4 regions of the Janthinobacterium darwini genome follow, and region 4 is predicted to be linked to each of the others. Evidence: predicted binding sites of a transcription regulator. Region 4 holds the regulator's gene; each other region holds the start of a gene.
The links. The regulator sigma-54, encoded in region 4, starts transcription at its own class of promoters, with help from an activator protein. The targets are predictions, from matches to a motif close to TGGCANGNAANCTGCTTT.
Positions count from the first base shown of each region.

Region 1: pedF (cytochrome c-550 PedF) is a predicted target of sigma-54. The motif match lies at 4,713-4,730, and genes of this name have one in related genera.
Region 2: glnA (type I glutamate--ammonia ligase) is a predicted target of sigma-54. The motif match lies at 3,399-3,416, and genes of this name have one in related genera.
Region 3: ACQ4WZ_RS09040 (circularly permuted type 2 ATP-grasp protein) is a predicted target of sigma-54. The motif match lies at 2,632-2,649, and genes of this name have one in related genera.

Region 1 covers NZ_JBNYXX010000009.1:2,983-10,948, reverse strand. Annotated here, with positions in the region: gene ACQ4WZ_RS26850 (beta-propeller fold lactonase family protein) at 1-932, opposite strand, end outside; gene ACQ4WZ_RS26845 (TonB-dependent receptor family protein) at 1,137-3,275, shown strand; gene ACQ4WZ_RS26840 (substrate-binding periplasmic protein) at 3,333-4,166, opposite strand; gene pedF (cytochrome c-550 PedF) at 4,191-4,676, opposite strand; gene rtcA (RNA 3'-terminal phosphate cyclase) at 4,808-5,827, opposite strand; gene ACQ4WZ_RS26825 (RtcB family protein) at 5,844-7,073, opposite strand; gene ACQ4WZ_RS26820 (vWA domain-containing protein) at 7,345-7,966, opposite strand, start outside.
Region 2 covers NZ_JBNYXX010000003.1:109,463-117,428, reverse strand. Annotated here, with positions in the region: gene ntrC (nitrogen regulation protein NR(I)) at 1-74, opposite strand, end outside; gene glnL (nitrogen regulation protein NR(II)) at 123-1,211, opposite strand; gene ACQ4WZ_RS18975 (DUF4124 domain-containing protein) at 1,219-1,728, opposite strand; gene glnA (type I glutamate--ammonia ligase) at 1,886-3,301, opposite strand; gene ACQ4WZ_RS18965 (rhodanese-like domain-containing protein) at 3,686-4,147, shown strand; gene ACQ4WZ_RS18960 (TAXI family TRAP transporter solute-binding subunit) at 4,223-5,575, opposite strand; gene ACQ4WZ_RS18955 (glutathione S-transferase family protein) at 5,705-6,310, shown strand; gene ACQ4WZ_RS18950 (hypothetical protein) at 6,307-6,687, opposite strand; gene ACQ4WZ_RS18945 (transglycosylase domain-containing protein) at 6,752-7,966, opposite strand, start outside.
Region 3 covers NZ_JBNYXX010000001.1:1,944,133-1,952,098, forward strand. Annotated here, with positions in the region: gene ACQ4WZ_RS09030 (transglutaminase family protein) at 1-204, opposite strand, end outside; gene ACQ4WZ_RS09035 (alpha-E domain-containing protein) at 204-1,148, opposite strand; gene ACQ4WZ_RS09040 (circularly permuted type 2 ATP-grasp protein) at 1,142-2,596, opposite strand; gene ACQ4WZ_RS09045 (sensor histidine kinase) at 2,725-3,882, opposite strand; gene ACQ4WZ_RS09050 (hypothetical protein) at 3,951-4,826, opposite strand; gene ACQ4WZ_RS09055 (TonB-dependent receptor) at 4,912-7,104, opposite strand; gene ACQ4WZ_RS09060 (hypothetical protein) at 7,337-7,966, shown strand, end outside.
Region 4 covers NZ_JBNYXX010000005.1:78,006-85,971, reverse strand. Annotated here, with positions in the region: gene ACQ4WZ_RS23620 (PTS sugar transporter subunit IIA) at 165-647, shown strand; gene hprK (HPr(Ser) kinase/phosphatase) at 684-1,619, shown strand; gene rapZ (RNase adapter RapZ) at 2,040-2,903, shown strand; gene ACQ4WZ_RS23605 (enoyl-CoA hydratase/isomerase family protein) at 3,024-4,109, opposite strand; gene hpf (ribosome hibernation-promoting factor, HPF/YfiA family) at 4,246-4,605, opposite strand; gene ACQ4WZ_RS23595 (RNA polymerase factor sigma-54) at 4,675-6,153, opposite strand; gene lptB (LPS export ABC transporter ATP-binding protein) at 6,158-6,913, opposite strand; gene lptA (lipopolysaccharide transport periplasmic protein LptA) at 6,913-7,506, opposite strand; gene lptC (LPS export ABC transporter periplasmic protein LptC) at 7,532-7,966, opposite strand, start outside.

The sequences.
Region 1 (7,966 bases), on a different contig from region 4:
AATTCGCCCACGGCAATATCGGCCACCTTGCGCGCGCTGGCCGTATCGATGACGGAAACGCTGTTCGAGCGGCCATTGGCCACGTACAGCTTGGCACCGTCCGGCGTGATGGCCATATTCCACGGGCGCTTGCCGACGGGAATGGTGGCCGTGACCTGATTGCTGGCCGTATCGATCACCATCACCGTGCCATCCGTGCCGTTCGAGACATACACCTGCTTGCCGCTGGGATGGACAGCGATACCGTTGGCATTCTTGCCCGCTGGAATGGTGGCAATCGCCTTGCGCGCGGCCATGTCGATCACATACACGGCATTGACCAGTTCGCACGCCACATAGGCTCGGCCCGAATCGGGGCTGAAACCAATGCCGCGCGGACGCAGGCCGACAGCGATGGAAGCGACCTGGCGGCGTTGCGCAACATCAATGACATCGACTTGCTCGGCCTCTTCCGCGCTCACCAGCAGCCAGCGCCCATCGGGGCTGAACACGGCATGTTCCGGGTTCCGCCCTTGCACCTTGATGTCGGCGAGCAAGACACCCGTCTGGCCATCGAGCAAGGCCACGCTATTGTTTTCCTCGACGGCCACAGCCACGTAACGACCGTCATGGGATGCGCTGACGCCTTCGGGCGACTTGCCCAGCGCCACCGTGCGCAGGGGCGCGCCGCCTTCATTGTCAATCAGCAATAAGGCACTGCTGGCGGCATCCGTGACAAACAATTGCCGTCCTGTGGGGTCGGCGGCGATGCCGCGCGGACGCTTGCCTGCGGCAATCTGGCGCACTACCTGGTCGGTCGCCGTGTCGATCACGCTCAGGGTGCCCGATTTTTCATTGGGCACATAGGCAAACGGAGCGGCCTGGATGGCGCTGCTGGCGAGCACAGGCAGCAGCCAGCAAACCTGGCGCAAGCGCGAGAAGAAGTTGGGCATAATCACCTTTTCAATAGCAAAACGAGGGGAAAGCGCGCGGTATCGGCGCATCTGAACATTGCTGCATGCAAACGCCGTGCCACTGACACGCGTATAATTTCAGCCCACCAATGGAGACATGGCAGGCATATTGCTTGATAAGACTATGCAGACCTGCGCCGCTCACGCGTCCAAGCAGGCTTTTATTCACATTGGAGAACCCGCATGCAGCATCGTTTCCGCTTGAACACCATTGCCAGCCTGTTTGTCGCCGGCAGCGCCACCCTCGCCCCCCACGCTTTCGCCGCCGAGTCCGCTGACCTGGCCACCGGACAAGTCATGGATATGGTGGTCGTCAGCGGCAGCCGCATCGCCCACCCCAGCCAGGAAGTGCCGGCCTCGATCGATGTAGTCGACAGCGCCCGCATCCAGGAGGGCCAAATCCGCGTCAACGCGTCGGAAGCGCTGGCCGCCGTGCCGGGCCTGGTGGTGCAAAACCGCCAGAACTACGCACAAGACTTGCAAATCTCCTCACGCGGCTTCGGCGCCCGTTCGGCCTTCGGCGTGCGCGGCGTCAAACTGATCAGCGATGGCATTCCGGCCAGCATGCCCGATGGCCAGGGCCAGGCCGCCACCTTCAACCTGGACACGGCGGAGCGCATCGAAGTGCTGCGTGGGCCATTTTCTGCCATCTACGGCAACCATTCGGGCGGCGTGATCCAGCTCTTTTCCAAGGATGGGCAAAATCCCCCATCCGTCGAATTGAATGTGACGGGCGGCAGCTACGGCACCAGCAAGGTGGACTTGACGGCGCAAGGACAGGCAGGCGGCATCGGCTACGTGCTCGACGGCTCACGCTTCCGCACGGACGGCTTCCGCGACCACAGCGCCGCCACGCGCGAACAGGCTTTCGGCAAGATCAACGTCAAGCCCAATGCAGACAGCAAGCTGACCATCGTCGCCAACAGCCTGCATCAGGGCAATACGCAAGATCCCCTGGGCGTCACCTGGGCCACGTTTGCCGCCAACCCGCGCGCAGGCGAAATCGACACCAGCGATACGCAAAACCCGAAGCGCACCTTTGCCGAGCGCTACAACACGCGCAAAAGCATCGACCACCAGCAAATCGGCGCCACCTATGAACAGGCGTTCGGCGAGGACCGCCTGCATGTGACCGTGTATGGCGGCAACCGTGACGTGATTCAATATCAGGCCTTCAACAAGGGCTTCCAGGCGCCCCCCAAGCATTCCGGCGGCGTGGTTGACTTCAAGCGCCAGTTTTATGGCATCGATACAAACTGGCTGCACGTGAACCAGCTGGCAGGCGGCAAGCTGAGCACCACCATCGGCATCGATTACGGCCGCTCCAGCGATGACCGCACCGGCTATGAGAATTACATTGGCAATGGCTTTGGCGTAAAAGGCAAGCTGCGCCGCGACGAGCAGGATGTCGTCTCCAGCCTCGATCCGTATATCCAGGCGGAATGGCAAAGCGGCCCATGGCTGCTCAGCGCAGGTGTGCGCTACAGCAAGATGAAAGTGGCGGTCAACGACCACTTTCTCAGCAATGGCGACGACAGTGGCAGCCTGGAGTTCAGCCACACGACACCGGTGCTGGGTCTGCTGTATAAGCTGACGCCCAGCGTCAACGTCTACGCCAGCGCCGCACGCGGCTTCGAGGCGCCCACCCTGAACGAACTGTTTTACTCGGGCACGGGCAGCGGCTTCAATTACCAGCTGAAACCGGCCACCAGCACCAACCTGGAAGCGGGCATCAAAGCCAGGATCAATAGCAACACGCATCTGAATGCAGCCTTATTCCAGATCAAGACCAGCGACGAACTGGTGGTCGATCAATCGAGCGGCGGGCGCACCAGCTACCGTAATGGGGGCAAGACCTTGCGCCAGGGTATGGAAGTGTCGCTGGACTCCAGCCTGCCGTATGGCTTCACGACAAAAGTGGCGCTGACCAGCCTGCACGCCGTGTATGACCAGGCCTTCGGCAGCGTGCGCGAAGGCAGCCGCTTGCCGGGCGTACCCAGCGCCAACCTGTTCGCGGAACTGGCATGGAAAGACACGCTGGACCGTTTTGGCGCGGCACTGGAAAGCGTGGCCAGCAACCAGATCTACGCGGAAGACAGCAACAGCGAAAAACCGGCGCCAGGCTACACGGTGTTCAATGCCAGGGTCAACGCCAAGCAAAACGCGGGCAAATGGCGCTTCAAGGAATTTGCCCGCCTGAACAATCTTTTCGACAAGACCTATGTGGGTTCCGTCATCGTTGGCGACAGCAACAAACGCTACTATGAAGCGGCGCCGGGCCGTAACTGGCTGCTGGGCGCCAGCGCGCAATATTCGTTCTAAGAAAAAAGCCCGCGCATCTTCCAATGCGCGGGCTTCTTGGCATATCAACATAGCCTGCTACGGCCGTGCTTCCTTCACGCCATATTTCTCAAAGATGGCTTTCAATTCGCCGCTAGCCGCCATCTCGTTCATGGCCGCCTGCAGCAACTTGGCCACGTCGAGCTGCTGACGGCTGACAGCCAGACCCACGGCCCAGCCGGCACGCGGCAAGCGGGCGAACGCCACCTCGCTCAAGGGGAAAGCGGAATCGCTTTTCAGCACCGACTCGATTTCCGAACGATTCGCCAGCACGGCGTCGAGCTGGCCCGCCTGCAATTGCTGCAAGGCTTCGGCAGCCGTGTCGAAGATACGCACGTCGTCGCGGTACTTGCCATTGTCTTCACCCAGCATCAGCATGGCGGCGATCGATACCTTTTCCACGCCGATACGCTTGCCGGCCAGCGAAGCGATGCCATCGAATTGCGGCACGGCTTGCGCGCTGCGCGCCAGACGCACGGTTTCCACGTAATACGGGGCGAAAATCTCGACCTTGTCGTTATCCGCCATCAACTTCTTGTCGACCGGGACATGCAACATGACATCGGCAGGACCATAGCCGAGGTAGTGGCCCTTCCACACCATATTGCGCAAATCGTCATTCAGGTTTTCACCGGCGGGAAAGGGCAGCAAGCTCAGTTTCAAACCCAGCTTTTTGGCCAGCGCTTCGGCAATGTCGATATCGATGCCCGCGCCCTTGTCGGAAAACGGCGCGAACTCGTTGTACACCGCCACTTTCAGGCTGCCCGACTGCTGCACTTTCTGCCAGTCGGCGCGCGCTGGCGCGGCTGCGCACAGCGCCAGGCAGGCGAGCGAGAGCATCGCGCGCGCGCCACGGAATTGAAATGAACGCATGGGACTCCTTGGTGATCAATCGGCTCAGTTAGAATCGCGGCGGGTTTCCAGGTAGGTTTTGATGGCCCACATGGCTTCCTGGTTGAAGACACCTTCAAACGGCGGCATGTACACGGCGCCATTGCGTACTTTACCGTGGCGGATGGTCGCCAGGAAATAATTGTCCGTTTCCTTGTAGCATGCCTGTTTCTTTGTCTCATTCTTGATACCGAAGCAATCGCGGTCGAGCTGGCGCAAGTCCGGCGCGATGCCACCCGAGATGGCTTCGATGCCGTGGCAGCGGGCGCAATTCTGGTTGTAGGCGGAGGTGCCCACCGTCAGGGCCAGCTTGTTGCCACGATACGGGTTTTGTTCGAGCCACTTGTCGCCCACCTTGGGCAAGCCCGTGGTGTCGACGCCTTGCGGCGTGACATTGCCGTGCGCATAGGCATGCGGCAAGGTCAGCAGGGAAGTGAGTGCGACGGCACCGGCGGCTGCCACGCCGAGCAGGGTACGGATGGAATAGGTCATGCTGGTCTCCTTCGTTTTTTTAGTGAATATCCAAGAAGAGCAAATGCCATGCCATGCCTACATGCCCCACATCCGGTCGCCCATGTATCAATTTGGAACAGCTGCAACAGGTAGTTGTGTCACCGCGCGCGTCAGGCGGAGGCCACCGTGCAGATGCTGGCCCGCTCCTGCTGCTCGAAAGTGATACGCACAGGCAAAAACCGGGAAATCACCTCCGCATTCGTCAGCGCATGCTGCGAGACCTTGCTGCAACTGAAGGTGCCACCACCGGCCAGCGCCATGGGCAGCAAGAGCTGGTCGGCCAGGTGCTCGCCGACGGCCGCATCCGTCTTCAGATACGCGCGCACCTCGTTCAGCAGGCGCTTGGCCACAGATTCCGCCAGCAAGTACTTTTCGCCAAAAGAAGTAAACACTTCCGTGACATGCTCATGCTCGAGCGTCAGCAACAAGACATTGCCCGGCCCCTGCTCCGCGGGCAAGCCGACGATACGCAGCTGCTTGCCGCTCCAGCCCATGCCGCTGGCGACACGCTCCAACTCGCGCTGCGCCACGTTCACATGTAGGCCCGCCAACACGCTTTCCGCATACCCTGCTTTCCGTTCACCGCGCTGCAGCAATGCGATAGGCCGCAAGCGCGGACACGGTTGTACGGTGGCAATCACTTCGCCGCCGCCTGCGGGATGAAAGCCGTAGCGTTGCAGCGCGATCTCCACCTCGGCACCCATCTGCTGCAGGATGGGGCCATACGCGCGCTGCAGGAAATGCACGGGCGGCGCCATGGGATTGTGCGTGCCGCCACTGATGCGCACGGTGGACGGCCCATCCGCATGCAGCAGGGCCGGCAACAGGGTTTGCAGCACCAGGGTGCAACTGCCGGCGCTGCCGATGGCAAAACGGTAATCGCCACCGCGTATGGAGCCAGGCACGAATTCCAGGCTAGCTGCGCGCAGCGCCAGCGGCGTCGTGCGCGCCCCGCAAATGGCGGCCGACGCCTGCACGGCCAGCAAGTGCTGGCGCAGCAAGCCGGGCTTTTCCCGCCCCGCGCGGATATTCGTCAAGCGGAATGGCCGGCCCGTGATCATGGACAGGCTCAGCGCCGAGCGCAAAATCTGTCCGCCGCCTTCGCCTTGCGCTCCATCAATTTCTATCATTGCTTCTTTCTCTCTGTTAACCTTTGACACAGACGACCTGCTTCAAGATATGCACCACATCGACCAGCTCGCGCTGCGCCAGCATCACCGCGTCGATATCCTTGTAGGCCATCGGGATTTCATCGATCACGTTTTCATCCTTGCGGCATTCCACGCCCTCGGTGGCGCGGATCTGGTCCGCCAGATTGAAGCGCCGCTTCGCTTCCGTGCGGCTCATCGTGCGTCCCGCACCGTGGCTGCAGCTATGAAAGCTCTCCGCATTTCCTTTACCGCGCACGATAAAGCTCTTCGCCCCCATGGAGCCGGGAATGATCCCCAGTTCGCCGGCCCGGGCCGAGACGGCGCCCTTGCGCGTGACCAGTACATCCTTGCCGAAGTGGTGCTCCTTCTGCACATAGTTATGGTGGCAGTTGACGGCTTCCACGTGCGTCTGGAACGGTTTATGGATGACCGTGCGCACGGCCGCGATCAGGTTCTGCATCATCACTTCGCGGTTGTTGCGCGCAAAACACTGCGCCCAGCCCACCGCTTCCACGTAATCCTCGTAATGCTGCGTTCCCTCTGCCAAATAAGCCAGATCCTGGTCGGGCAGGTTGATGAAGTGGGTGCGCATATCCTGCTTGGCCAGTTCGATGAAATGGGTGCCGATGGCATTTCCCACGCCGCGCGAACCGGAATGCAGCATGAACCATACAGTACCCTGTTCGTCGAGGCAGACTTCGACGAAGTGGTTACCGCTACCCAAAGTCCCCAGGTGACGATAATTGTTCGTGTTTTTCAGCTTCGGCGTTTTCAGGCAGATCGCATCGAATTCGTCCTTCAATTGCAGCCACGCGGCATCGACCACCGAGGGTGGCGTATGCCAGGAACCCTCGTCGCGGCCGCGGTGGCCGCGCGTCTTCGGCGACATCCCGTGCGGAATGGCGCGTTCGATGGCGCTGCGCAGCGGCGCCAGGTTATCGGGCAAATCATTCGCCGTCAGCGTGGTTTTCGCCGCCATCATGCCGCAACCGATATCCACGCCCACCGCCGCCGGAATCACGGCGCCCAGCGTGGGAATCACGCTGCCGATGGTCGAACCTTTACCCAGGTGGACGTCGGGCATGACGGCGATATGCTTGTAAATGAACGGCAGGGTCGCCGTGTTGCGTAATTGTTTTTTGGCCGCTTCTTCGACAGGCACGCCACGGGTCCACATTTTCACGGGACGGCTGCCTTCGGCATGCAGGACTTCGTATTCTTTCATATGTTCTCTCTTCTCATGTTATCCGGGGGGGATGACCAGGATTGGTGAAACGTTGCCGACGCATCGGCCCTGGATGTAGTTCCACCGGCATTCATCCGTACGACAACCCGACAAGGTGGGACAGGATTTTCTGGCAAGCTCACTGCGCCTGCCAGGCCGGTTTGACGCGGCTAAGCTATGTAATCCTGTCGGCATTCGGGGTACTGCAGCGCATGACAAGGTTGGACAGGACGTCTGTTATGTAGTCTTGTCCGCATTCATGCGCTTTACTTCAACAACTTGCAACATCGATGGCGTCGATTTCTCCCACCCAGTGCGCGGGGTCCAGCCGACCTGCAGCAAAGGCGGCGATAATCCTGAATACGTCATCGGAAAAACCACCGATGTTCAGGATATCCTCGCGCTCCATCGCCTGCGTCCTGGCGTGCGGCGCAATATCGATGCACACCAGTTTCGCTTGCGGATTGCGCTGCTTGAAGACAGTCCACTGTCCCATCGTTGCCGTGGCGCCGCTGCGTCTGGCGTCGATCCACGATTCGTTATCAGAGACATAAATCACCAGGTCCGCCAGCTCCTTCTTGCTGTTCATCCGCAGCAGTGGCGCACTGCAATTGGTGCCGCCACCTCCGATGGCCGCCAGCCTTGCCGCGTTCTCCATCACCGTGCCCTGCGCATCGAGCTGGCATGTCACCACGCTTTGCTCGAACGGCAGCACCATGGCGTCCGGATTCTTGCGCAGCATGGCCGCCGCCACCAGCGCCGCCACGTCGATGCAACGTACACTCGAGGTGGCGCTACCGCGAAAACCGCTGACGGGCGAGGACATCGAGCCGGAAACGTCGGGACACACCACCACCCTGCCCGCTATCCGCGGCACGTTCAGCAGCGATATT
Region 2 (7,966 bases), on a different contig from region 4:
TTTTCCCGCGCCAGGGCTTTTTCCAGCACCCAGCGGATTGATTCGTCGTCGTCAACTATCCAGATTGGCTTCATTAGTGTGTGCGTCCCGCAATGGATTTCATGGGTGGGATACCCCCTCGCTTATGGCAAGGGTAGAACGATCCTGAAATCGGTGTATCCAGGCCGGCTTTCGCACTCGATCACGCCCAGGTGCTGTTGCACGAAGGTTTGCGCCAAGGTCAGTCCCAGCCCACTGCCGCCTTCCCTGCCCGACACCAGCGGGTAGAAAATCCGGTCGCGGATCTGGGGTGCGATGCCCGGTCCATTGTCAATGATATGCAAGTCTAATGCCAGGTTGTAGCGGACCTTGGCCAGGGTCACCTGGCGCGCCACGCGCGTCTTGAAAATCAGCTCCGCATCACCCGCCTCGATGCGCTCGGCCAGGGCTTGCGCCGCGTTGTGCGCGATGTTGAGCACGGTTTGTATCAATTGCTCCTTGTCGCCGCGAAACTCGGGGATCGAGGCGTCGTAATCGCGCGAAATGGTGAGACCACTGGGAAATTCGGCCAGGATCAGGCTACGCACGCGCTCGCACACTTCGTGGATATTCACGTCGCCCACAATGTGCGGGCGGCGGTGCGGCGCCAGCAAGCGGTCGACCAGGGTTTGCAGGCGGTCCGCTTCCTTGATGATGACTTGCGTGTATTCGCGCAACTCGCTCAGGTGCAGGGCCGGCAATTCCAGCTCCAGCAGCTGGGCCGCGCCGCGGATGCCGCCCAGCGGGTTCTTGATTTCATGCGCCAGGTTGCGGATCAGCTCCTTGTTGACCTGGCTCTGGTCGAGGATGCGCTCTTCGCGGTCGAGTTTTAACTGCTGCACGTTTTCGCGCAGCTCGATCAGCACGCCGTCGCGCGACGCGTCGAGGGCGCTGACGATGCTGTGCACGCGCAGCGGCTCGCGCCCCAGGCGCTCCAGGCTCAGGTCCTGGCGCAAGTCGGAAAACTGATGTTCGAGCGCCTGCGCACAGATGCCGGCCAGTTCGTCGGGATTCAAGAACAGCGCCGTGAGCTTTTGCCGCGACAGGGCTTTCAACGAGCTTTCCAGCAGGTTTTCCGCCGCCGCGTTGGCATAGCTGATGCGCCCGTCGCCATCGAGCAGGATCACTGCCGAGGCCAGCAAATCAAGGCCGGCCAGGTGGGCGGGACGACTGGAATGGTTGTCTATTGTCATGGTCTCATCATCGGATATTGGCGATCTCGCGTTTCAGGGCCTCGACGTTTTGCTGTGTCCGGCTAATGTTGTCCTTCAACTGCGCCACCCGTTCCTGGTATTTTGCATAGTTACGCTCATTGCCCTGGCGCTCAGCTTGTCCTGCGTTCAATTCCAGGCGCTGGGCCACCAGTTTCTGCTCTTCGCTGCGTAATTCGTCCTGCAGGATCTGGCGCCGGTCCAGGTCGCGCGCGCGCTGCTCGGCGCCATCGACCTTGGGAAACGCGCCGGCGGCAGGCGCCGCCGTGGCCAGCGCCTGCGTGGCGGGCCGGGCAGGCGCACCGGCCAGCGGCGCCGTCTTGCGTGGCGGCTCCGTCATGGCGCCGGGCAAATCGAGCAACTGGCAATGCGCGCCGGCACGCTTGTCCGTGTACGTCTTGTGTCCTTGTGCATCGGCGCACACATACAACTGCCCGTGCGCCTGTGCCGCCGCGCCCAGCAATCCTGCCATCAGCGCCATTCTGTAATGCTTGGTCAATCTTCACTCCTGTCGGCACATGCCGCATCGTTCCTGGGCCGACTATACAACACTGCACTGGCGCCGCCTTGGCGCGCCGCATAAAAAAACGCGGGCAAGACCGATCGCCTCACCCGCGTTTCTTATTCACTACCGGCAAGTTGCCGGCATGGCGCCATTACAGCGAGTAGTACATGTCGAACTCGGCAGGATGCGTGGTCATGCGCATGCGCTGTACGTCCTGCATTTTCAGTTCCAGGTAGGCATCGATCATGGAATCGCTGAACACGCCGCCACGGGTCAGGAACTCGCGGTCCTTGTCCAGGGCTTCCAGTGCTTCTTCCAGCGAAGCGCACACGGTAGGGATCAGTGCGTCTTCTTCTGGCGGCAGATGGTACAGATCTTTCGAGGCGGCTTCGCCCGGATGGATCTTGTTGGCAACGCCGTCCAGGCCAGCCATCAGCAGTGCGGCAAAGCACAGGTACGGGTTCGCCAGTGGATCCGGGAAACGCGCTTCGACGCGGCGGCCTTTTGGATTGGCTACGTGCGGGATACGGATCGAGGCGGAACGGTTTTTCGCCGAGTACGCCAGTTTCACCGGAGCTTCGTAGCCAGGTACCAGACGCTTGTACGAGTTGGTGCCCGGGTTGGTGATTGCGTTCAATGCCTTGGCGTGCTTGATGATGCCGCCGATGTAGTACAGGGCGAAATCGGACAGGCCGGCATAGCCGTCGCCAGCGAACAGGTTTTTACCATCTTTCCATACGGATTGATGCACGTGCATGCCCGAACCGTTGTCGCCAACGATAGGTTTCGGCATGAAGGTGGCGGTCTTGCCATAGCTGTGCGCCACGTTCCACACCACGTATTTCAGGTTTTGCGTCCAGTCGGCGCGCTCGACCAGGGTCGAGAACTTGGTGCCGATTTCATTCTGACCGGCGCCGGCGACTTCGTGATGATGTACCTCGACCGGGATGCCCAGCGATTCCAGAATCAGGCACATTTCCGAACGCATGTCCTGGAAGCTGTCCACTGGTGGCACCGGGAAGTAGCCGCCCTTGACGGTAGGACGGTGGCCGCTGTTGCCGCCTTCGATGTCCTTGCCAGTCGACCACGAACCTTCGTCCGAACCGATCTTGACGAAGCAGCCCGACATATCGATCTTCCAGCGCACGCTGTCGAAGATGAAGAATTCTGGCTCAGGGCCGAAGTAGGCGGTGTCGCCCATGCCCGACGATTTCAGGTAGGCTTCGGCGCGTTTCGCGATCGAGCGCGGGTCGCGGTCATAGCCCTTGCCGTCCGACGGTTCGATCACGTCGCACTGCATGAACAGCGTGGTTTCTTCCATGAACGGGTCGATATTGGCCGTGTTTGGATCCGGCAGCAGGATCATGTCGGACGCTTCAATGCCTTTCCAGCCAGCGATCGAAGAACCGTCAAAGGCGTGGCCCGACTCGAATTTGTCCATGTCGAAGTGCGACACGGGAACCGTCACGTGCTGCTCTTTACCACGGGTATCAGCAAAGCGGAAATCAACGAATTTGACTTCGTTTTCTTCTACCATCTTCAAGACTTCTGCGGCTGTCATTGCCATGCGTATCTCCTAAATGAATGTGGGGTGAGCCGACCTTAATGCGTCTGGGCTGATGAAGCGAAGCAAACATTGCGTGCCACCAAAACTCATAAGGATCATAGCAGATTCCATGCCAGCTTCTGGACGGATGTGGCCACGTGGGTCAAAACCCGGTCATCCCAGTGTAAGTTTTCATGCCTGCGATTTTCACGCGCGTTTGCGTCAAATCAAGAATGCACTATGCAAGTGCAAAAAACGAATAACGCACCATTATCGTGCATTTTTTGGCGATTCCTGAAAAATGCCTTCTTGTGGTGCATGCGCCGTATACCGTGACTTCCCGTTTGCGGGGCGCGGACGGCGCACTATAATCGTTCACACCTTTCCACTTTCATCGAGGACGCCATGACTACCGCCGCCGACATCCTGACCACCGCCCGCAGCCGGGCCAATGAAGGTACGCCATATGCCGGCGCCGTCACGCCGCAGGAAGCGTACGACTTGCTGCAACTCGATGCAGCCGCCAAGCTCATCGATGTGCGCACGAATGCCGAGCGCGACTGGGTCGGCCGGATCGACCTCGCCGATACCCAGCATGGTGCGGTGCAGTGGGCCACCTACCCGGGCGGCGTGCCGAATCCCGACTTCCTCGCGCAACTGGCAGCCCAGGCTGGCAAGGACGAGGTGCTGCTGTTCCTGTGCCGCTCCGGCGTGCGTTCGCGCCATGCGGCCAAGCTGGCCACCGAACACGGCTATATGAATTGCTTCGACATCCTCGAAGGCTTCGAGGGCGACAAGGATGCGGACGGCCACCGCAAGCAGATCGGTGGCTGGTGCAAGGCGGGACTGCCGTGGCTGGGCGCCTGACACCAGGAACAACTGAACAGCTGTCAATGACGACTACGCGGCGGCCGGATGCAGAGCCAACCGTGGCTCGACGCTTCAGGCCGGCTCGCCCACCTCGGGCGCCGGATGCTCACCCATCAGGGTCAGGATGCGCTTGCGCACGAAGTTGATGTGGCTGCGCAAGCCATACAGGCCGTCGGCAAACGACAGGGGAATCGAGATCTGATTGACCATTTCCTCGATCTGGTCCAGCCGCTTCAATTGCGCCGCATACACTTGCGCGCGCTGCTCTTGCGGCACATCTTCCAGCGCCTGCTCCACCGTGCGCAGCTGGCCGTACCAGCGGTACACGCGCGAGCGAATGCGCCACACGTACAGCGGCGGCACCACGCGCGACAGGGGCAGGATCAAGGCACCGAACGCCACCACCAGCACCCACATGCGGTCAAAGAAATTGGCCAGCCAGAAACTCATGTAGCGCTGCAACACAGGCGCGCCATCCTTGTAGAATTTCAGCGCCTCGGGCGCCACGGGAATTTCCGTATAGCGCGCGGACGGGAACTGCCCCTGCTGCTGGAACCAGCCCGTGCCCCCATGAATGCGGGCCGCCGCCTGTACGAACAGGTCGACCAGGGCAGGATGCAAGTCTTCGCGTGCGACTAAAGTGGCGGTCGGCGCGATCAGGTGGTAATCCTGTGCGGGGATGTTTTTACCCAGGTCGACGATACCGCGCGGCAAGACGACATGCGTGAGGAAAGGCAGGCGCCGCGTGTACGCTTCCGCTTGCGAAAAATCAAACAGCTTGATACCCGGCGTTTGCAGCAGCATCTGGATCAGCGGCGCTTCCGGCGCCGAGCTGAACACGAGACCATCGACGCGCCCTTCCAGCAGCTCCACCGTGGCGGGCGTGTTCTGCAAGTCGCTCACCGTCAACTCGCTGGCTTCCACACCATTGACGGACAGCAACTGCCGGAACAGACTGGGCACGCCCGTGCCTTCCGGCCCCAGGTTGATCTTCATGCCCTTCAATTGCGTCAGTTCCGTCACCGCCTTGTCTTCGCGCAGGAACAGCCAGACGGGCTCCGTAAACAAGCTGCCCAAGGATATGAGGCCATGGCGCTCGGCATCGGCGTGTTCCGTCGAGCCGCTTTGCACGAAGGCAATATCGGTCTTGCCGCTATTGAGGCGCTGCAGGTTATCCTGCGAGCCCAGCGATGGCTGCAAGGTCACCTTGATGCCGTGCTTGGCCAGGGTGGCCGTATATTTCTTGCCGAATTCTTCATACGCGCTATTGTCTTGCCCCGTCGACAAGCTCACCTGGCGCGGCGGCGCCGGGTCGACCAGCCAGTAAGCGAGCGCGCAAAACGCGCCCACCAGCAGCAGGGTGGGACCGGCGGTGGCGAGGAAATCGCGCACGGAGAAGCGGCTGAACGCGAGGATTTTGGACATGTGGTGGCGCATAGGTTTCATGGGTGGCTACGATGCCAAGAAAATCTCAACTATGCAAGGCATCTTACATGCGCGGCATAGTCATTTCGGCTACAGTGGCAGATCGATCACCTGCCCCCGGAGCCCCGCATGCTGAAAATTCTTGGAAAAGCCGCCTCGATCAACGTCCGCAAAGTCCTGTGGACCTGCGAGGAACTCGACCTGCCGTACGAACGCGAAGACTGGGGCAGCGGCTTTCGCGCGACGGACGAGCCGGCCTTCCTGGCCTTGAATCCGAACGCCATGGTGCCCGTGCTGCTCGACGGCGACCTGGTGCTGTGGGAATCGAACACCATATGCCGCTACCTGTGTGCGCAAGCGGGCCGCGAGGACTTGTTGCCCAGTAATCCCCGCGCCCGCGCGGAAGTGGAAAAATGGATGGATTGGCAAATGGGTGACCTCAACAACAGCTGGCGCTACGCCTTCATGTCGCTGGTGCGCCACAGCCCCGCGCACCAGGATGCGGCGCAGCTGGCGGTGGGTATTGCCGGATGGAACAAGATGATGGCCATCCTTGAGCAGCAGCTGCAGCGCACGGGCGCCTTCGTCTGCGGCGAACAATTCACGCTGGCCGATATCGTGCTGGGCCTGTCCGTCAAGCGCTGGCTGATGGCGCCGATGCAGCGCCCCGACACCCCCGCCATCGCCGCGTATCACGCACGCCTGGCAGATAAAACCGCCGTATTTGCCGGCTAATCGAGTTCCATAGCTTCGACCGTGCCGCCGATGACATAGCAATCGCCATCGCGGCGCACTTCGTCCAGTGTAGCGGGATCATCGTGCGTGTAGGTGCCGTCGACATCGACGCACCAGACATCGCCGAAACGCAGCAACTTCACGCCGCAGCAGATGCGGTTGATGAAGTTGCCTGGCGTCCTGAGCAGCACTTCCCGCACCTCGCCCACCGTGATGGCGACCTGGCGCCAGACATTGCCTTCCAATCCATGATTTCGTGCGTACAACACGATGCGCACGGCTTGCACGCCTTGCGGTCCGTACATTGGCTCGAATGATACGAGTGCGCCATCGTCAAAGCGGTGATATTGCGCAAAGATTTGCTGCGTTCTTTCCATAGCTACTTTCTTCTCAGCAAAAAAAACCGGCCCGCGAGGGCCGGCTCTCAGCTGCAAGCACGCCTTAATTCGTACATTGCTTGGCCACGCCTTCCGCAGGCGCGGGCGGCTCGATCAGCGGCATCAGGCTCGGTGCCAGGGACACCAGCAATTGCACCGGCAAGGCGCTGGTGAAATCGTAGTTCTTCGATTCTGGCCCCCGCACATACGCCGTCATGCTGCCATAGAAGCGCTCGCCGATATTGAAGACGAACGTGGCCGAACGGTTCACATAGCGCGACTCAATCAGGCGGCCACCGGCGCCATACACGTCGAAGCGCTGGTCGCCCGTACCCGTCTTGCCGCCCATCGGGATGGGCACGCCGTCGGCGCCGACAAACGCCGTCTTCGCCCGCTTCGCAGTACCGTCCGACACCACTTCGCGGATGGCCTTGGCGACGGCCTTGGCCACGTCCGGCGACAGCACTTGTTCCGCCTCTACCTTGGTGCCCCGCTTGACCATGGTGTCATACGGCGTGTTGGCGGCGAAATGCATGGAATCGATGCGCACGCTCGGTTTGCGCACGCCATCGTTGATGATGATGCCCATCAACTCGGCCAGCGCGGCGGGACGGTCGGCGGACGCGCCCAGGGTGGTCGCGTAGGACGGCACCAGCGAATCAAACGGATAGCCCATCTTCTTCCACTGGCGGTGGATTTCCAGGAAACCTTCCACTTCCAGCAAGTTGGCGATGCGGCGGTCCTGCGCATGCTTGCGGTGCGTATTGAACAGCCATTTATAGACTTCCTGGCGTTCCTTTTCGCTGGCCGCCACCATCTGCGACAGGGTGGAACCTTCGTGCTGGCGCAGATACGCCACCATCCACAATTCCAGCGGATGCACATTGGCCAGATAACCGCGGTCAGCCAGCGACCAGTTTTCCATCGCGTACTGCTGGTACATCTTGGCCACGCGCTCGGGCGGCACTTCGTTTTGCGACGGCAAGTTGGCGTTGAGGAAATCGCCAAATTCCGCCACCGTGCCCTTCGGATTGACGGTGCGGAAGATATTCGCCAGGCGCACGGGGGTCGGGCGTATGCTGGCCAGCAAAATCTTTTCCTGCTCGTCGACGCTCTTGCCGCGGTACTTCTGATAGAAGCGGTGCAGGAACTCGCGCCCTTCCTTGTCGGCAAAACGGCTCAGGTACTGTGCCCGGCGCGGATCGTCCGCGTCCGCCAGCAGCGAGGCCGAGGAATCGGGCCGCGAGAACATGTAGTAGCGGGCCACATCGCGCATCAG
Region 3 (7,966 bases), on a different contig from region 4:
TTGATGGCTGCCGCTGATGGTCAGCATGTGCGACAAATTGCCGTAGGCATCCGTATAAGCGTGGCACCGGCCTGGCGTGGTGATCTGCCAGGACAGGGCGCGCTGCTGCGGCTCGATACGCGGCGTCAGATGCAGCTGCTGGATGGTGTAGGCCAGCGGTGCACTATAGGCGTAATGGGTTTCGTGGCGGATGGTGAGCTGCATCAGGCCGCCAGGGGAACGAGGAAGTCGCGGCTGACCCGGTTGCCCAGCTCATAAATGTTTTCCAGAAACTCCGTCAATGTTTGGTGCAAGCCAGCCTTCATGATGTCGTCGATATGGCCAAATTTTAACTCGGCATGCAATTTGCCGGCGAACCGCTCCGTATCGGCCGACACATCGTTGCGGATATGCTTCAGATTTTCCACCACGTCATCCATGCAGGCCAGCAAGGATCTGGGCATGTCGCCGCGCAGCATCAGCAATTCCGCTACCCGCGCCGGGGTGATCACGTCGCGGTAGACCTTGCGGTAGATTTCAAAGCCGGAGACGGAGCGCAGCAGGGCCGCCCAGTAGTAAAAGTCGCGCTGGGTGATGTCTTTCGACGTGTCGCGCGCGCCGTGGAACTTCACGTCGAGGATGCGCGCCGTGTTGTCGGCGCGCTCCAGAAAGGTGCCCAGGCGGATGAAATGGATGGCTTCATCCTTGAGCATGGTGCCCAGGGTCACGCCGCGCGACAGGTGCGAGCGGTACTTGACCCATTCGAAGAACTGGCTGGGGTCCGTTTCCAGCAGATTGCTCTTCAGGCGTTTCTGCATGTCGAGCCAGGTGGCGTTCTGGATTTCCCACACTTCGGTCGTCAATGTACCCCGCACGGCGCGGGCGTTTTCGCGCGCGCCCGTCAGGCAGGCCAGGATGGAAGACGGGTTGTTCGGGTCGCGCACCATGAAGTCGAGTACGTCGCGCGTATGGAAGCGGCCATATTTGTGGTCATACGCGCTTTGCAGTTCGGAAATACCCAGGGTGGCGCGCCAGCCCTGTTCCGCGTCCTGCTCGGACTGGGGCAGCATCGAGGTCTGCATGTTGACGTCCAGCATGCGCGCCGTGTTTTCCGCCCGTTCCGTGTAGCGGGCCATCCAGAACAAATGATCGGCAGTGCGGCTCAGCATGTTTTTTCTCCTGCAAAAGCGGATGTGGCTTCCAGTACCCAGGTATCCTTGGTGCCGCCCCCTTGCGAGGAATTGACTACCAGCGAGCCTTCGCCCAGCGCCACGCGGGTCAGGCCGCCCGGCACCATGGAAATCGTCTTGCCAGACAGCACGAACGGGCGCAAATCGATATGGCGCGGCGCAATGCCGGCGTCCACATACGTGGGGCAGGCGGACAGGGCAAGTGTAGGCTGGGCGATGTAGCCGCCCGGATTGGCCAGCAGGCGCTGGCGGAAATCCTCGATCTGCGCGGCGCTCGATGCCGGGCCCACCAGCATGCCATAGCCGCCCGCGCCATGCACTTCCTTGACCACCAGCTTGGACAAATTCGCCAGCACGTAGGACAGGTCGGCCGATTTGCGGCACTGGTAAGTGGGCACGTTGTTGAGTATCGGCTCCTGCGACAGGTAAAACTTGATCATGTCGGGCACGAAGGGGTAGATGGACTTGTCGTCGGCCACGCCCGTGCCGATGGCGTTGGCCAAGGTGACTCTTCCGGCCCGGTAGACGGACAGCAGGCCTGGCACGCCCAGCGAGGAATCGGAGCGGAAAGCCAGCGGATCGAGGAAATCGTCATCGACGCGGCGGTAGATCACGTCGACGCGCTTGGGGCCGCGCGTGGTGCGCATGTACACGGAGTTGTCGTTGACAAACAAATCCTTGCCTTCGACCAGTTCCACGCCCATTTGCTGGGCTAAAAAGGCGTGTTCGAAGTAGGCGGAGTTGTACATGCCGGGTGTCATGACGACGACCGTTGGGTCATCCACGCCCATGGGCGCGACGGAGCGCAGGTTGTCGAGCAGCATGTCCGGATAATGGTCAACGGGGGCGATGCGGTTGCGGGCGAACAGTTCCGGGAACAGCCGCATCATCATCTTGCGGTCTTCCAGCATGTAGGACACGCCCGAAGGCACCCTTAAATTGTCTTCCAGTACATAAAATTCGCCCTGGCCGGCGCGCACGATATCGACACCGGCGATGTGCGCGTAGATGTCGGAGGCGACGGAAATACCCTGCATTTCCGGCCGATACTGGGCATTCTTGTAGATTTGCTCGGCAGGAATGATGCCCGCCTTGATGATGTTTTGCCCATGATAAATATCATGGATGAACATGTTCAAGGCTTGCACGCGCTGCACCAGGCCCGTTTGCATCTGCGCCCATTCGGCGGCGGGGATGATGCGGGGGATGGTGTCGAACGGTATCAGGCGCTCCGTGCCGGCATCGTCGCCATACACGGCGAAGGTGATGCCGACCCGGCGGAACGTCAGGTCGGCTTCGGCCCGCTTGCGGGCGATGGTCTCGGGGGATTGCTGCGCCAGCCAGTTGTCAAATTCACGATAGTGTTCACGTACCTTGCTGTCCGTACCCACTTCATCCGCAGTCATTTCATTGAAAAAATTTGCCATGTTGTGATTTCCCTTGAGCCGTGTCTATGTATAGCTCAGCAGGAAGCGTGCCAACAGGGTGGCCTCGAAGATGTGCAAATATGACCACTTTTGTGGCGTTGCGGCGTTCTTCGCACCGATTTGGTGCGCTAACTGTCACTCTTGGGGAAGTCGGCGGGCTGGACGAAGGGACGGCAATCGACGGGCACGTCAAAGATGAAGCTGGTGCCCGTTTCAGGTGCGCTGTCGACGGCGATGCTGCCGCCGTGGCTTTCGGCCACGTTCTGCACGAAAGGCAGGCCGATGCCCCAGCCTGGCGCGGGGCTGTCGTTCTCGCGGCGCAGGTAGTCGAAGATGCGTTCGGCCTGCTCCGGCGCGATGGCCTGGCCGCCATTGTGGACGGTGATGATCAGGCGTTCGTGGACCGCTTCCACGTGCACGCTGATGGGCGCGTCGTCGCCGTACTTGATGGCATTGCCGAGCAGGTTTTCCAGCGCGCGTCGCAGCGAGTTCTCGCACCACCAGCCGACGACAGGTTGGCCGTTGACCTGGCATTTGTCGGGCAGCTGCAGATTGACCTGACTGGCCACGGCGTGCACCAGGGGCAGCACATCGAACTGGCTCAGGGCAAGCGGCAGCCGCTGGCCCTGGTGGTAGCTGAGGCTATCGAGCAATTCCTCGATCATGCTGTCGAGCCGTTTGCTGTGCTCGGCAATCTTGTGCGCCAGCAATACCACCCGTTCCGGGTCCACTGGCCTGAGCAGCAACTGGGCGCTGGTGCTGATAACAGCGAGGGGGTTGCGCATGTCGTGCGACAGACCGGCCGCGATGCGGCGCCGGAAAGCTTCGTGCATGTTGGTAAATTCGCGTATCGATTCGCAGATGCCCACGTCGATGGACTCGTTGATGACATGCCAATCCTTGCTGCGCAGGGTGATACCTGATTCATGCGCGACGGCGGCAAAGCAGTCGCGGAAGATCTGGTATTCCTGGATTACCTGTTCCGGCCCGTAATTCGTCATGCGCGCCCGCTCATTGCCATGCACGGCGGGCACGTTACTGTTGCTGGCGGCGTTTTCGCGCGGGTGGCCCGGGGTCAGTGCTTCGGCCAGATTATCGAAAAAAGCGGGCAAGGTGTTGGTGAGTATGGGCTTGAGCAACTGATCCGCACCGCGCACGCTGGCCCGCACGCGCTGTTCCCAGACGCCAAGGACGGCGTCGCGCATGGCAAAGATGCGCTGTGCGCGCTGCAGTGGATGGCGCGCGCCCGCCTGGCGGTCCGCCTGATGATCCGTGGCAATATTCACCTGAACTCCCTGACAGGAATGGCTATGCTCATCATAGTATGCGCCAATTCGGCGGCCAGGGAAACGCCTTATTGTCCCGTATCGGCTTGCCGCAGAGCCGCCTGCAGGCGGGAAAGCGATGCTGACCACTCGTCCAGAGAAAAGTTCTGCGGGTCGTCATGACCGTTCGCAAAACCCGTATCGAGCACGGCGTGGAAGGCGGGAATCAGCCACGTGCCCTTGCGCACGCTGGCAGCGATGTACAGCAGGGCCAGGCGGTCGTATTGCGCTGGCGTAAAGCCCGGATCGGGGGCCAGCCCGTCGTTGCCCTTGCCGCCGCCCGGCACGGAATTGCGCGGCTGCACCAGCTCCACGTGCAGAAAAAGGCCCGTCAGCGACGGCTTGTCCTTTTCCAGCTTGCTGGCGTAGCTGGGCGTGCCAAAGTCGCGCACTTGCAGCGAGGCGCCCAGGCGGTTCACATACACATGGCCTTTCGGCCCGCCACCCAGCGCCGGATTGCGCAAGCTAAAATCGTTGAAGTCCCAGCTGGCATCGTTGATATGGTCGGGAATAGTTTCCAGCAAGAAATTCGGGTAGCTGGTGTCATGGATGACAAAATAGCGGGCCATGGGCGCCGCCAGCCGGCCCACGGCGCGCGACAGCGGTGCGTCGACGGCGCCGCCCACGTCCGCTTCACTGATCGACTGCTGTGCCAGCCAGGCGCGCAGCCGTGCCGGAGTGATGCCCGTGCGCTGGCCGATGTGGGCGGCAAGAATGTCCGGTAGCGGCGCGCTGTCGCCCAGGCGCGCATACAACTTGACGGGACGTAATAAACACGTGGCTTGCGCCCGCGCATCACCTTTGAAGCCGCTTTTCCAGGCGGCATAGGGGCAGGCGGCTTGCTTCTGGGCAGCCGCCGGCAGGGATAGACAGAGCAAGAGCAGCAGGGCGGGGAGTCGTTTCATGCGGGCATTGTCGCCGAATCGGGCGTGCCGGCACAGGCGCGCACGCGAAAAAAAAAGCTGCCCTCGGGCAGCTTTGTCTTCTGGCTTAGAAGTCCACTGACGCCGACACGACGACGGTGCGTGGGGCGCCCAGCACAAGATAGCCAGCGCCCGAGGCGCCGCCGGCAGACGCCCAGTAGTTCTTGTCGGTCACGTTATCCAGGCGCGCGCGCAAGGTGACGGCGCGGTCGGCGATGGTGGTCAGGTAGCGTGCGCCCAAGTCCAGGCGTGTCCAGGACGGCACTTTCTGCATATTGGCGCCATCGATGTATTGCTTCGACGTATACAAGGTGCGTCCCGTCAAAGCCAGGCCGCGTACGCCGGGCACATCCCATTCCGCACCGAAATTCAGCTGGGTAGCAGGCACGCCGATGGCATCCTTGCCCACGTTGGCAGCGTTCATGGCGCTCAACTGCTCCGTGTCGAGCAGTGTCAGGCCGCCCAGCAGGCGCAGGCCACGGGCAGGTGTACCGAAGACCGACAATTCGATGCCGCGGTTGCGCTGTTCGCCAAACACGCCGAAGATACCGTTTTCCACATAGGCCGATGGCTGCTTGGTGGTAAACAGGGCAAGGCTGGCGCCGATGCGGCCAGCGTCATACTTGACGCCGATTTCTTTCTGTTTCGACTTGTAGGGCGCGAACGCCTGGCCGACATTGGTCACCCCGGTGCCAGCGGCGACCGCGCCTTTTTGCAGGCCTTCGATATAGTTGGCATAGACGGACACTTCCTTGACTGGGCGATACACCAGGCCCAGCACAGGCGTGGTGGTGCTTTCGCTGTAGCTGCTGCTATCAAACCGGACGCCCGTGTTGTAGTCGTTCGAATCGTCCTTGATGGTCTGGCGGCGCGCGCCCACAGTCAGCAATACCTTGTCATCGGCAAAGGCCATGGTGTCGGCAATGGCAAAGCTCGACAGCATGGTGCGTGCCGTCACCAGCGGATGCGCCAGGTCGCCGCCCATGAACCAGGTTGGCGCGGGCGCGGCTACCTGCACGGGAGCATAGATATTCGTGCCAAAGCCTGTCACAAAATCGCTCATGCCATAGGCGTTCTTCGATTGCGACCAGAAGGTCGAGACGGTGGCGCTGATGGTATGCCCGACGCTGCCTGTGCGCAGCTTGCCGCGCACGCCGATCTCGCCCGTACGGACGCTATCGTGGCGGGTATTGTCGAAGCGATAGGAACTGGCCGCGCCGGACGTACTGTTCACCGTGGGCGCTGCCAGCACGTTCGACTCGTCGCCATTACGAAAGCCCATGGCAGCCCAAGCCACGACGTCCTTGGCGAGGTCGTATTCTCCGCGCAGGGTGCCGAAAGTATCGCGTTCGTTGGAGTGCGTCCAGCCTTGCGCGAAGTTGCTGCTGGCGTCAGGCGCAGCGGGCACGGCAACGCCGCTGGCCACACTGACGCTTGGGCGCGGATTGCGCAGCTTGTGTTCCTGAAAGCCGGCATCGGCCGACAGGCGGAAATCGCGCCCGCGGTAATCGGCGCCGACAGAGAATACGCTCAGTTCGTGCTTTTCGCGGTCGACGGCTGTGTCGCCATCGCGTCGTACTGCATTGATGCGCACGCCGGTATTATTGTCGGGGCCGAAGCGGCGGCCGATATCGGCTGCCACATAGCCCTGGCCGCCGCTTTCCGTGCCGACCGTAATCTGTGTCAGCGGTGCATCGGTGGCGCGCTTGGGCACCAGATTGATGGTGCCGCCGACGCCGCCACCGCCGGGCGCCGCACCATTGATGAAGCTATTCGCGCCACGGAACACTTCCACGCGTTCCAGCAATTCGGAAGCGACAAACTGGCGTGGCAGCAAGCCATACAGGCCGTTATACGCGAGGTCGTCCGAATTCACGGCGAAGCCGCGGATCATGTACATTTCCTGGAAATTGCCGAAGCCGCGCGTCACGCGCACGCCAGCATCGTTTTGCAGTACATCGCCCACGCCCTGTGCCTGCTGGTCCTGGATCAGCGCCTGCGTATAGTTGGTGCTGTTGAAGGGCGTGTCCATCATGTCCACGTTGCCCAGCAAGCCCAAACGCCCGCCGCGCGCCACCTGGCCACCCGCATACGCTTTCGACAAGCCTTCCGCCGACGCATCGGCCGAGGCATTCACTTCCACCGTGGGCATGGTTTGCGCATCGCTGTCTGGCGACGTATGTTGGGCGTGGGCGGCAGTGCTGGCCAGCAGGAAGGCGGCCAGGGCGAAGGGGGTAGGAGCGAGGCGGAAGGGGCGCATGGTGTTGTTTGGATATTAATGAGAATGATTATCATTATATTCCAGTGACGAGCGGGGCGTGAATAAGTGTGAGAATGTCATAAAAAAAGTCGCCATTCGTACAACACCAGGCAGGCAGGCACTGGAATCTGGCGGAAAAAGGCGCGCCAGACGATACCTTATGGATTTATTAATGCCTATGCTCAAGTTTCGCTAAAATGGGCCATCGCGCCCGGCGCCTACAGGAAACCGCATGCCATTGCTCCGCCATCTACAGTCCGCCTCCCTGCGCATGCGGCGGGGCTTGAGCCTGAAAGGCATGGCTGTTGCGCTGATACTCGCCATGCACGCGCTGGGCCTGTATTTCCTCATGCTGCCGGCGCGCCAGCTCAAGCAATACACGGAAGTGGCCTTCATGAGCCTGATGCCGCCCCGTCCACCGCCGCAGACGCCGCCGATGGCCTTGCCGCTGCCGCTGCCGCTGCCGTTTCCCATGCCGCGTGCGCGCGCCAGTGCAACGCCTGCCACGCCTCCCGCCATCCTCGCACCGCCCGCCGTTGCAGCAGAAACCATCACCGTGCCTGCCGAAGAATCGCCCGCAGCTGCGCCCGCCGCAGACTTGCGCACGCGCGCCCGTCTGGCCGCGGGGGCCGCCGACAAGTCCCTGCGCGGCGAAATCAAGCAAGACAAGCCGTGGCTGGCCGCAGCCGAACTCAAAAGCGAAAGCGCTTTCCAGAAGCTGGTCGCCTCCGCCTGGCGCGGCGGCCCCGTCATTCGCGTGGAGGAATACCTGACGGCTGATGGCCGGCCCGCCACGCGCGTGGTCAGCGCCGGCGGCGCCACCTGCTATGGCATGGCCGAGAATCCTGGCTCTGGCGCTGAC
Region 4 (7,966 bases):
ACCCCAGCGTTGGTTTTTTGCTAAAATGATGGCGACATGAGCTGTAGCGCCCACTGCGCCCGCAGCGGGCGTATACTGTTGAGAATTGGCGTTACAGGCCGCGGAAACAGGCCTATAATTCGGCTCGCAAGCCCTCTGCGCATTGCACCATTTCATTGAGTGTCATGACTAATCTTAGCAAAATATTATCTCTCGAAAACGTCCTGCTGGACCTGGAAGTCTCCAGTAAAAAGCGCGCTTTCGAGCAAGCCGGCCTGATCTTCGAAAACAATTACGGCATCGCCCGCTCTACCGTTTCGGACAATCTGTTTGCCCGCGAACGCCTGGGCTCGACTGGCCTGGGCCATGGCGTGGCTGTGCCGCATGGCAGGGTCAAGGGCAGCAAGACCCTGAAAGCGCCGCTGGGCGCCTTCGTGCGCCTGGCCGAGCCGATTCCCTTCGAGTCGCCCGATGGCAAGCCTGTCAATCTGCTGTTTTTCCTGCTGATTCCGGATCATGTCACCCAGCAACATCTGGAAATCCTGTCGGAAATCGCCGAAATGTTTTCCGACGACGCGTTCCGCACGGCGCTGGCCACGGATCCGGAACCGAAATCCGTGCATTCGCGCATCGTCAATTGGCAACCCAGTCTGCAAGCGGCAGGTTAAACTTCAGGTATTCCTCCACTCCTGAAGAAGACTGCCATGTTGCAAACGCCGCTGACGATACAACGCCTGTACGACGATAATCGTGAAAGTCTGCAACTGGGCTGGTTCGCCGGCTTCCCCGGCGGCGAACGCCTGATCTCGGGCGACGTCTCGTCGGCCGCCGACCAGGTGGGCCACTTGAACCTGATCCATCCGGGCCGCATCCAGGTCTTTGGTCACCAGGAAATCAATTACTATCAGCGCCTGAAGGTCAATACGCGCACCCATGTGATCGGTGAACTGATCGCCGGCGGCCCGCCCGCGCTCATCATCGCACAAGGGCTGGAAACGCCGCCCGACATCCTCGCCATCTGCGACGAGCAAAACATTCCCCTGTTCTCGACCCCGCTGCCGGCAGCGCAAGTGATCGACTTCCTGCGCGTCTACCTGTCGAAAAAGCTGGCGCAGCGCATCATCATGCATGGCGTGTTCATGGACGTGCTGGGCGTCGGCGTGCTGATCACGGGCGATTCGGGCCTGGGCAAGAGCGAACTGGGGCTGGAACTGATTTCGCGCAGCCACGGCCTGGTGGCCGACGACGCCGTGGAATTTTCGCGCATCGCGCCCAATATGATCGAAGGCCGCTGCCCGCCTCTTCTGCAAAATCTGCTGGAAGTGCGGGGCCTGGGCTTGCTTGACATCAAGGCCATCTTTGGCGAAACGGCCGTGCGCCGCAAGATGCGCTTGAAACTGATCGTGCATCTGGTGCGCCGCAATGCGCTGGAAGAAGAAGTCGAGCGCCTGCCCTTCCTGTTCCCCACGGAAGACGTGCTCGGCTTACCCGTGCGCAAGGTCGTCATCCCCGTCGCTGCCGGCCGCAACATCGCCGTACTGCTGGAAGCGGCCGTGCGCAATACCATCTTGCAGCTGCGCGGCATCGATACCTTGCAAGAGTTCATGGAACGGCAACGACTCGCCATGAGTGGCGATTAATGTTGCCAAGGAGTTCGCCCTTGCAAGGGCGAACCGTTACGCAGGCACGCAGCAACGCTGCGTGAATTCCCTGCTCACCAACGACTCGCCATGAGTGGCGATTAATGTTGCCAAGGAGTTCGCCCTTGCAAGGGCGAACCGTTACGCAGGCACGCAGCAACACTGCGTGAATTCCCTGCTCACCAACGACTCGCCATGAGTGGCGATTAATAACGTAGGTCGGATTAGCGGGGCAAGGCCCCGCGTAATCCGACAACAATGTTGGCCTATGCCGCAGCGTCGGCTTACGCGCTTTGCGCTAAGCCGACCTACTATCTGTGCTCGAGCATTTGCTTCACCAACATCACAATCAAAATTGCAATAATTTGTAAAGAGCATTGCCTTGGAGCGCAGTGCCGATCTTTATTGTATGATCAGCCTATGCATATCGTCCTTATCACCGGAATATCCGGCTCCGGTAAATCCGTCGCGCTCAATGTGCTGGAAGATACCGGTTACTATTGTGTTGACAACCTGCCACCGGCGCTCCTGCCCAGCCTGGTGCAAACGCTGCTCGACGAAGGTACACCGCAACTGGCCGTCGCCGTCGATGCGCGCAGCGCCGAGTCGCTGACCAGCCTGCCGCACAATGTGGCGCTGCTGCGCGACCAGGGGCACGACGTCAAGGTAATGTTCCTCACGGCCACCACGCATTCGCTGGTGGCGCGCTTCTCGGAAACGCGGCGCAGCCATCCCCTGTCGCATGAATTGCGCCCGAACCAGAATCCGGCCAGCCGCCGTACCCTGATCGAGTGCATCTCGGAAGAACGGGAACGCCTGTCGGCCATCGAACAGCTGGGTCATGTAATCGATACCTCGGAACTGAGCGCCAACAAACTGCGCGCCTGGGTCAAGGATATTGTCGCCTCCGAACGCGCGCCCCTGATCCTGTTCTTTGAATCCTTCGCCTTTAAACTGGGCGTGCCGCTGGACGCCGATTTCGTCTTCGACGTGCGGGCCTTGCCCAATCCCTATTACGACTTGGCGCTGCGCCCGCTCGACGGACGCGACGCACCCGTGATCGCCTTCCTCGACGCGCAGCCCAGCGCGCTGGAACTGCTGGCCGACATCCGCGCCTTCATCGAGAAATGGTTGCCATCATTCAAGTCCGACAACCGCAGCTACCTGACGGTGGCGCTGGGCTGCACGGGCGGCCAGCACCGCTCGGTGTACATGGCAGAACGGCTGGCGCAGTATTTCGGCCCCAATGAACGGGTCGTGCTACGCCACCGCGAACGTAGCTAGAACGCCATTAAAATCTACTGCGCTTCGGTATAGGTGGTCTGCGATGCTCATGTGCGTAAAGCACAGTTCCGCTTCTCAACCACCCCTCCCTTCCGCTCGCTACGGTGTTATTTGGCGTTGTTAATCCAGATGGCGCAGCGGATGCGCTTGCGCCGGCCAGACGGGGGCAAAGAAGCGCGCCACCATGGCCGCATCAACCTCGTCCAGGCTGGCAGGGTTCCAACGCGGAGCATTGTCCTTGTCGACCACCAGCGCGCGCACGCCTTCCAGCACTTCGCCATGCTCGAAATTGTGGCGCACCACGGTGCGCTCCATGCGCAGGCAATCGGCTACGCCCAGTTGGGCGCCCCGCTGCAACAATTCCAGGGTCACCGACATCATCAGCGGCGAACGCTGGCGCATGGCCGCCAGCGCCTTGCTGGCAAACGCGCTGTCATCCTGCGCCAGCGAAGCCATGATGGCAGCGACGGAGCCAGCGCCGAAATGGCGGTCCAGCGCCGCGCGCGCCATGGTCAGCGCAGAAACGCCCACCTGGGCCTGGAACGGCGCTGCCAGGGCCTTGATGGCGACCGGCAAGCCCTGGCCTGGCGTCGATTCGAACAGGGCCAGCAGCGCCCCCATCTGCGCCTCGGGCAGGTACACATCGGCCAGGCCCGTGTACAAGGCATCGGCCGCGTTGATCGTCAAGCCCGTCAAGCCCAGGTACAAGCCCAGCTGACCGGCCAGGCGAGACAGGAAATAACTGCCGCCCACGTCGGGAAACAGGCCGATATTGACTTCCGGCATGGCCATGCGCGTGCGGCCCGTCACAATGCGCAGGCGGTTGCCAGGCCCTGCCTGCGCCACGCCCATGCCGCCGCCCATCACCACGCCATCCATCACGGCGATATACGGTTTCGGATAGAAGTGGATTACATGATTTAAAGCATATTCTTCCGTAAAGAAATCTTCCAGCAACGCACTGCCGCCCTGCGGTGTGGCAAGGCCTGCATCGTAAAAGAAACGGATGTCGCCACCGGCGCACAGGGCTTTCTCACTGCTGGAACGGATCACCACGGCGTCCACCTGCGGATCGTCGCGCCAGGCCAGCAAAACGGTACTCAGAGCGCGCACCATCTCCAGCGACAGGGAATTCAGGGCTTTGGGGCGGTCGAGCACGATGTGGCCCGTGCGGTTGCGGATGGAGGTCTGGACGAAGTCGCTCATGGCAAAGTAAATAGAAGTGAGAACGGGCACATTCTAGCGCCTGTGAGGGGAACATAGCGCTCAACAGCTACGGGCGCAAAAAAGGGCGCAATGTGCGCCCTTAGTTGATCACAACCAGTTGAAAGTCGCAGGCCGCTTAGGCGGCGGCGAATTCTTCTTCCGAGTTGTCTGGCAGATGCTTGATCGCCTCTTTACCGTGCCCTTGCACTTTGGTTTTGTACTTCATCACTTGCCTGTCCAGCTTGTCGATCAGGATATCGATGGCGGCATACAGGTCGTGCGCCAGACTTTCCACATAGACAGTTTTGCCACTCAGACGCAAATTGACTTCGGCCTTTTGACGTTTTTCTTTCTCTTTGAGGTTATCCACGGTCAGAATCACGGCGATATCGATGACTTGATCGAAATGCCGTTTCACGCGTTCCAGCTTCGTTTGTACGTATTCACGGATGGCTGGTGTGACTTCGAGATGATGTCCGCTGATGGTGAGATTCATACACACTCCTAAAGATGATCGGGTTCGTGCGGTCCATCGTATCCGGCCCGCAGAGGAACCGAAAAAAACTTACAAACACTTACGCAGGCTCACTGGCGGAATTTTCAACGCTTCCCGGTATTTGGCAACAGTACGTCGCGCAATCACCATGCCTTGTTCCCCCAGCATGTCCGCAATCTTACTGTCGGATAAAGGATTTTTAGGGTCTTCTGCTCCTGTCAGTTGCACGATCAATGCCCGTATCGCCGTCGATGACGCTTCGCCCCCCGCTTCGGTGGCGACGTGGCTACCAAAGAAATATTTCAACTCGAACATGCCGTGCGGGGTCAGCATGTACTTTTGAGTTGTTACGCGCGAGATAGTACTCTCGTGTAAACCCAGTGTATCAGCTATTTCACGGAGCACAAGGGGGCGCATGGCAACGGCCCCATGCGAGAAAAAGTTCTTTTGTCTTTCTACTATCGCTTGCGCTACACGCAGGATGGTGTCGAAGCGCTGGCGCATATTCTTGATCAGCCACTTGGCTTCCTGCAACTGTGCGCCCATGGCACCCTCGCCCTTGCCCTGCTTGAGCAAGTTGGCGTACATGGCGTTGACGCGCAGGCGAGGCATGACGTCGTTGTTCAGTGTGACTTGCCAGCCATTGCGCGCGCGCTTGACGACGACGTCGGGCACCACGTAATCGGACACGTCCGAGGCGAACACGGCACCCGGATGCGGGTTGCACTGGCGAATCACCGTCTGCGCTTCGCGCAAGTCTTCATCATCGCAATCGAGGGCTTTTTTCAGCTTGTTAAAATCGCGCTGGGCAAACCAGGCCAGGTGTTTTTCCACAATGACGAGGGCCATGCGCCGCGTCACCATGGCGATGTGCGGCAAGCGCTTGATTTGCAGCGCCAGGCATTCGGACGCGTTGCGCGCGCCCACGCCGGGCGGATCGAAACTTTGCAACAGGGACAAGGCCGTACGCATCTCGTCAGCGTCGATTTCCAGCTCTTCCGGCAAACGCGCCAGGATGTCGTCGAGCGACTCTTCCAGGTAGCCATTGTCGTCGAGCGCGTCGATGATCAGCTCGACGAGCGCGCGGTCGCGCAACTCGAGCACCGTCACGCGCATCTGCTCCATCAGGTGTTCGCGCAAGGTGCAGTGGTGGGCTTCAAGTTGCGGACGGGAATCTTCGTCGTCGGGCGCCTTGCCCCTGCTCGCCTCGCTCCAGTCGCTGTCGCCGCCCTCCGCTGCGGCAGGGCTGTCGCCAGCCTCGCCATCAAAGGTTTCCGCTTCGGCCGGCGCGGCGGGTGCCTCCTGGCCTGGCGGCTGGGGCGGTGCTTCGGCCGGCGCGGCCGTGGAACTCAAGGCGCCGTCGGACAGCAGGCGCAGCGAACGGTCGAGCGGATCGTCGAGGCGTTCGAGCAAGGGATTGTCCGTCAGCAACTGCTCCAGCTCCTGGTGCAATTCCAGTGTAGACAATTGCAACAGGCGTATCGATTGCTGCAACTGCGGCGTCAGTGCCAGGTGCTGCGAAGTGCGCAGCTGCAATGATTGTTTCATTGGCTCACATACGGAAGTGTTCGCCCAGATAGACCCGGCGTACCGACTCGTTCGCGATGATGTCGTCGGGGCGTCCCGACGCCAGCACCGAGCCCTGGTTGATGATGTAGGCACGGTCGCAGATACCCAGCGTCTCGCGCACATTATGATCGGTGATCAGGACGCCGATATTGCGCTCCTTCAAGAAGCGCACGATACGCTGGATCTCGATCACGGCGATGGGGTCGACACCGGCGAACGGCTCGTCGAGCAGGACGAAACGGGGGTCGGTGGCCAGCGCGCGGGCGATTTCCACGCGGCGGCGCTCGCCGCCAGACAGCGACAGCGCCTGATTCTCGCGCAATTTTTCAATCTGCAAGTCGGCCAGCAATTTATCCAGGCGCTCCTCGATCTCGGCCTTCTTCAAGGGACGGCCTTCGACGGTCTGGATTTCCAGCACGGCACGGATATTGTCTTCCACCGTCAGCTTGCGGAACACGGACGCTTCCTGCGGCAGATACGACAGGCCCATCTGCGCGCGGCGGTGGATCGGCAGGCGGGAAATATCCACGCCGCTGATATCGATACTGCCGCCGTCCGACGGCACCAGGCCGACGATCATATAGAACGAGGTGGTCTTGCCGGCGCCGTTCGGCCCCAATAGCCCGACCACTTCTCCGCATTCGACTTGCAGCGAGACATCATGCACGACTTGCCGCTTGCCATAGGTTTTTTGCAGCCCGCGAACGATCAGGGTGCTGCCGCAACGAGTATTGTCCATTATTTATTTCCTGACGCGGGCGTGGCCGGCGCTTTCTCCGCCGCCGGTGCCTTGGGCTTCGGCTGGATCACCATGCGCACGCTGCCGCCATCGGGGGTGCTGGTGCCGCTATCGGAATTTTCCATCGCAAATTCCTCCTTGCGGCTGTCATACGAGATGAAGGCGCCGTTGGCCACGTCGGTCGGCTTCGTGCCTTCCAGGCGCGTCAACTTGGCCTTGGAAAACAGTTTCACGACTTCCGTCTTGTTGTTGTATTCCACGCGCTCCGCCTCGCCCTCCACCCACAGGTCGCCTGCGCCATCGCGCTTCTGGCGGAAGGTGGCCAGCTTGCCAGGATCGGCCCAGAAAGTGATGAACTGGTAGCCTTGCGGGTCTTCCGTGATCAGGGCCCGGCCCGCCTTCATGGTCAGAGTCCCTTTCACCAGCACCACATCGCCCGTCAGGGTACGCACCTGCTTGACGTCATCGACGTGGCCGCTACGAGCCGTGATGATGGCTTCCTTCTCGGAATCGGCTTTCTCGGCATGTGCCGTGCCCACGATGCCCAGCGAGCAAATGGTCGAGAATAGAGTCAATAGCAAGATGTTCTTCATAGTATGGTTTCCTTGTTTCATTCTGTCATTTTGCCGCCGCGGCCGGGCGCGGTTTCGGCGGGAGGACCATGCGCAGCGCATTCTGCACTTCCACCACGCCGGTGGCGTTATTGGCCTTCATGCCCACGCCATTGATGCGCGAGGCGCCCGTCAAGATATCGACAGGCACGTTCGTCTCCATTCTTTCCTCATCCGGGAACACCGTCAGCGCTTCCGTCTTGACCGTCAGGTTCTGTGACTTCGGACTGGCCACGCGGTCGATCACGACATTGCGGTGCAGTTGCAGCCGGGTATTGTCCTGGTCGATATGCGCCAGTTCCGCATTCATGTTCATCGGCGGCATGCCTGGCGACAGTTTGCGCACGAAAGGCTGGTCGATATCGGATGAATCGTCCAGCGGAAAATGGGTGAGCTTGGTGCCCGACACGATATAGCTGGGCTTACCCGTCAAGTCCATGCG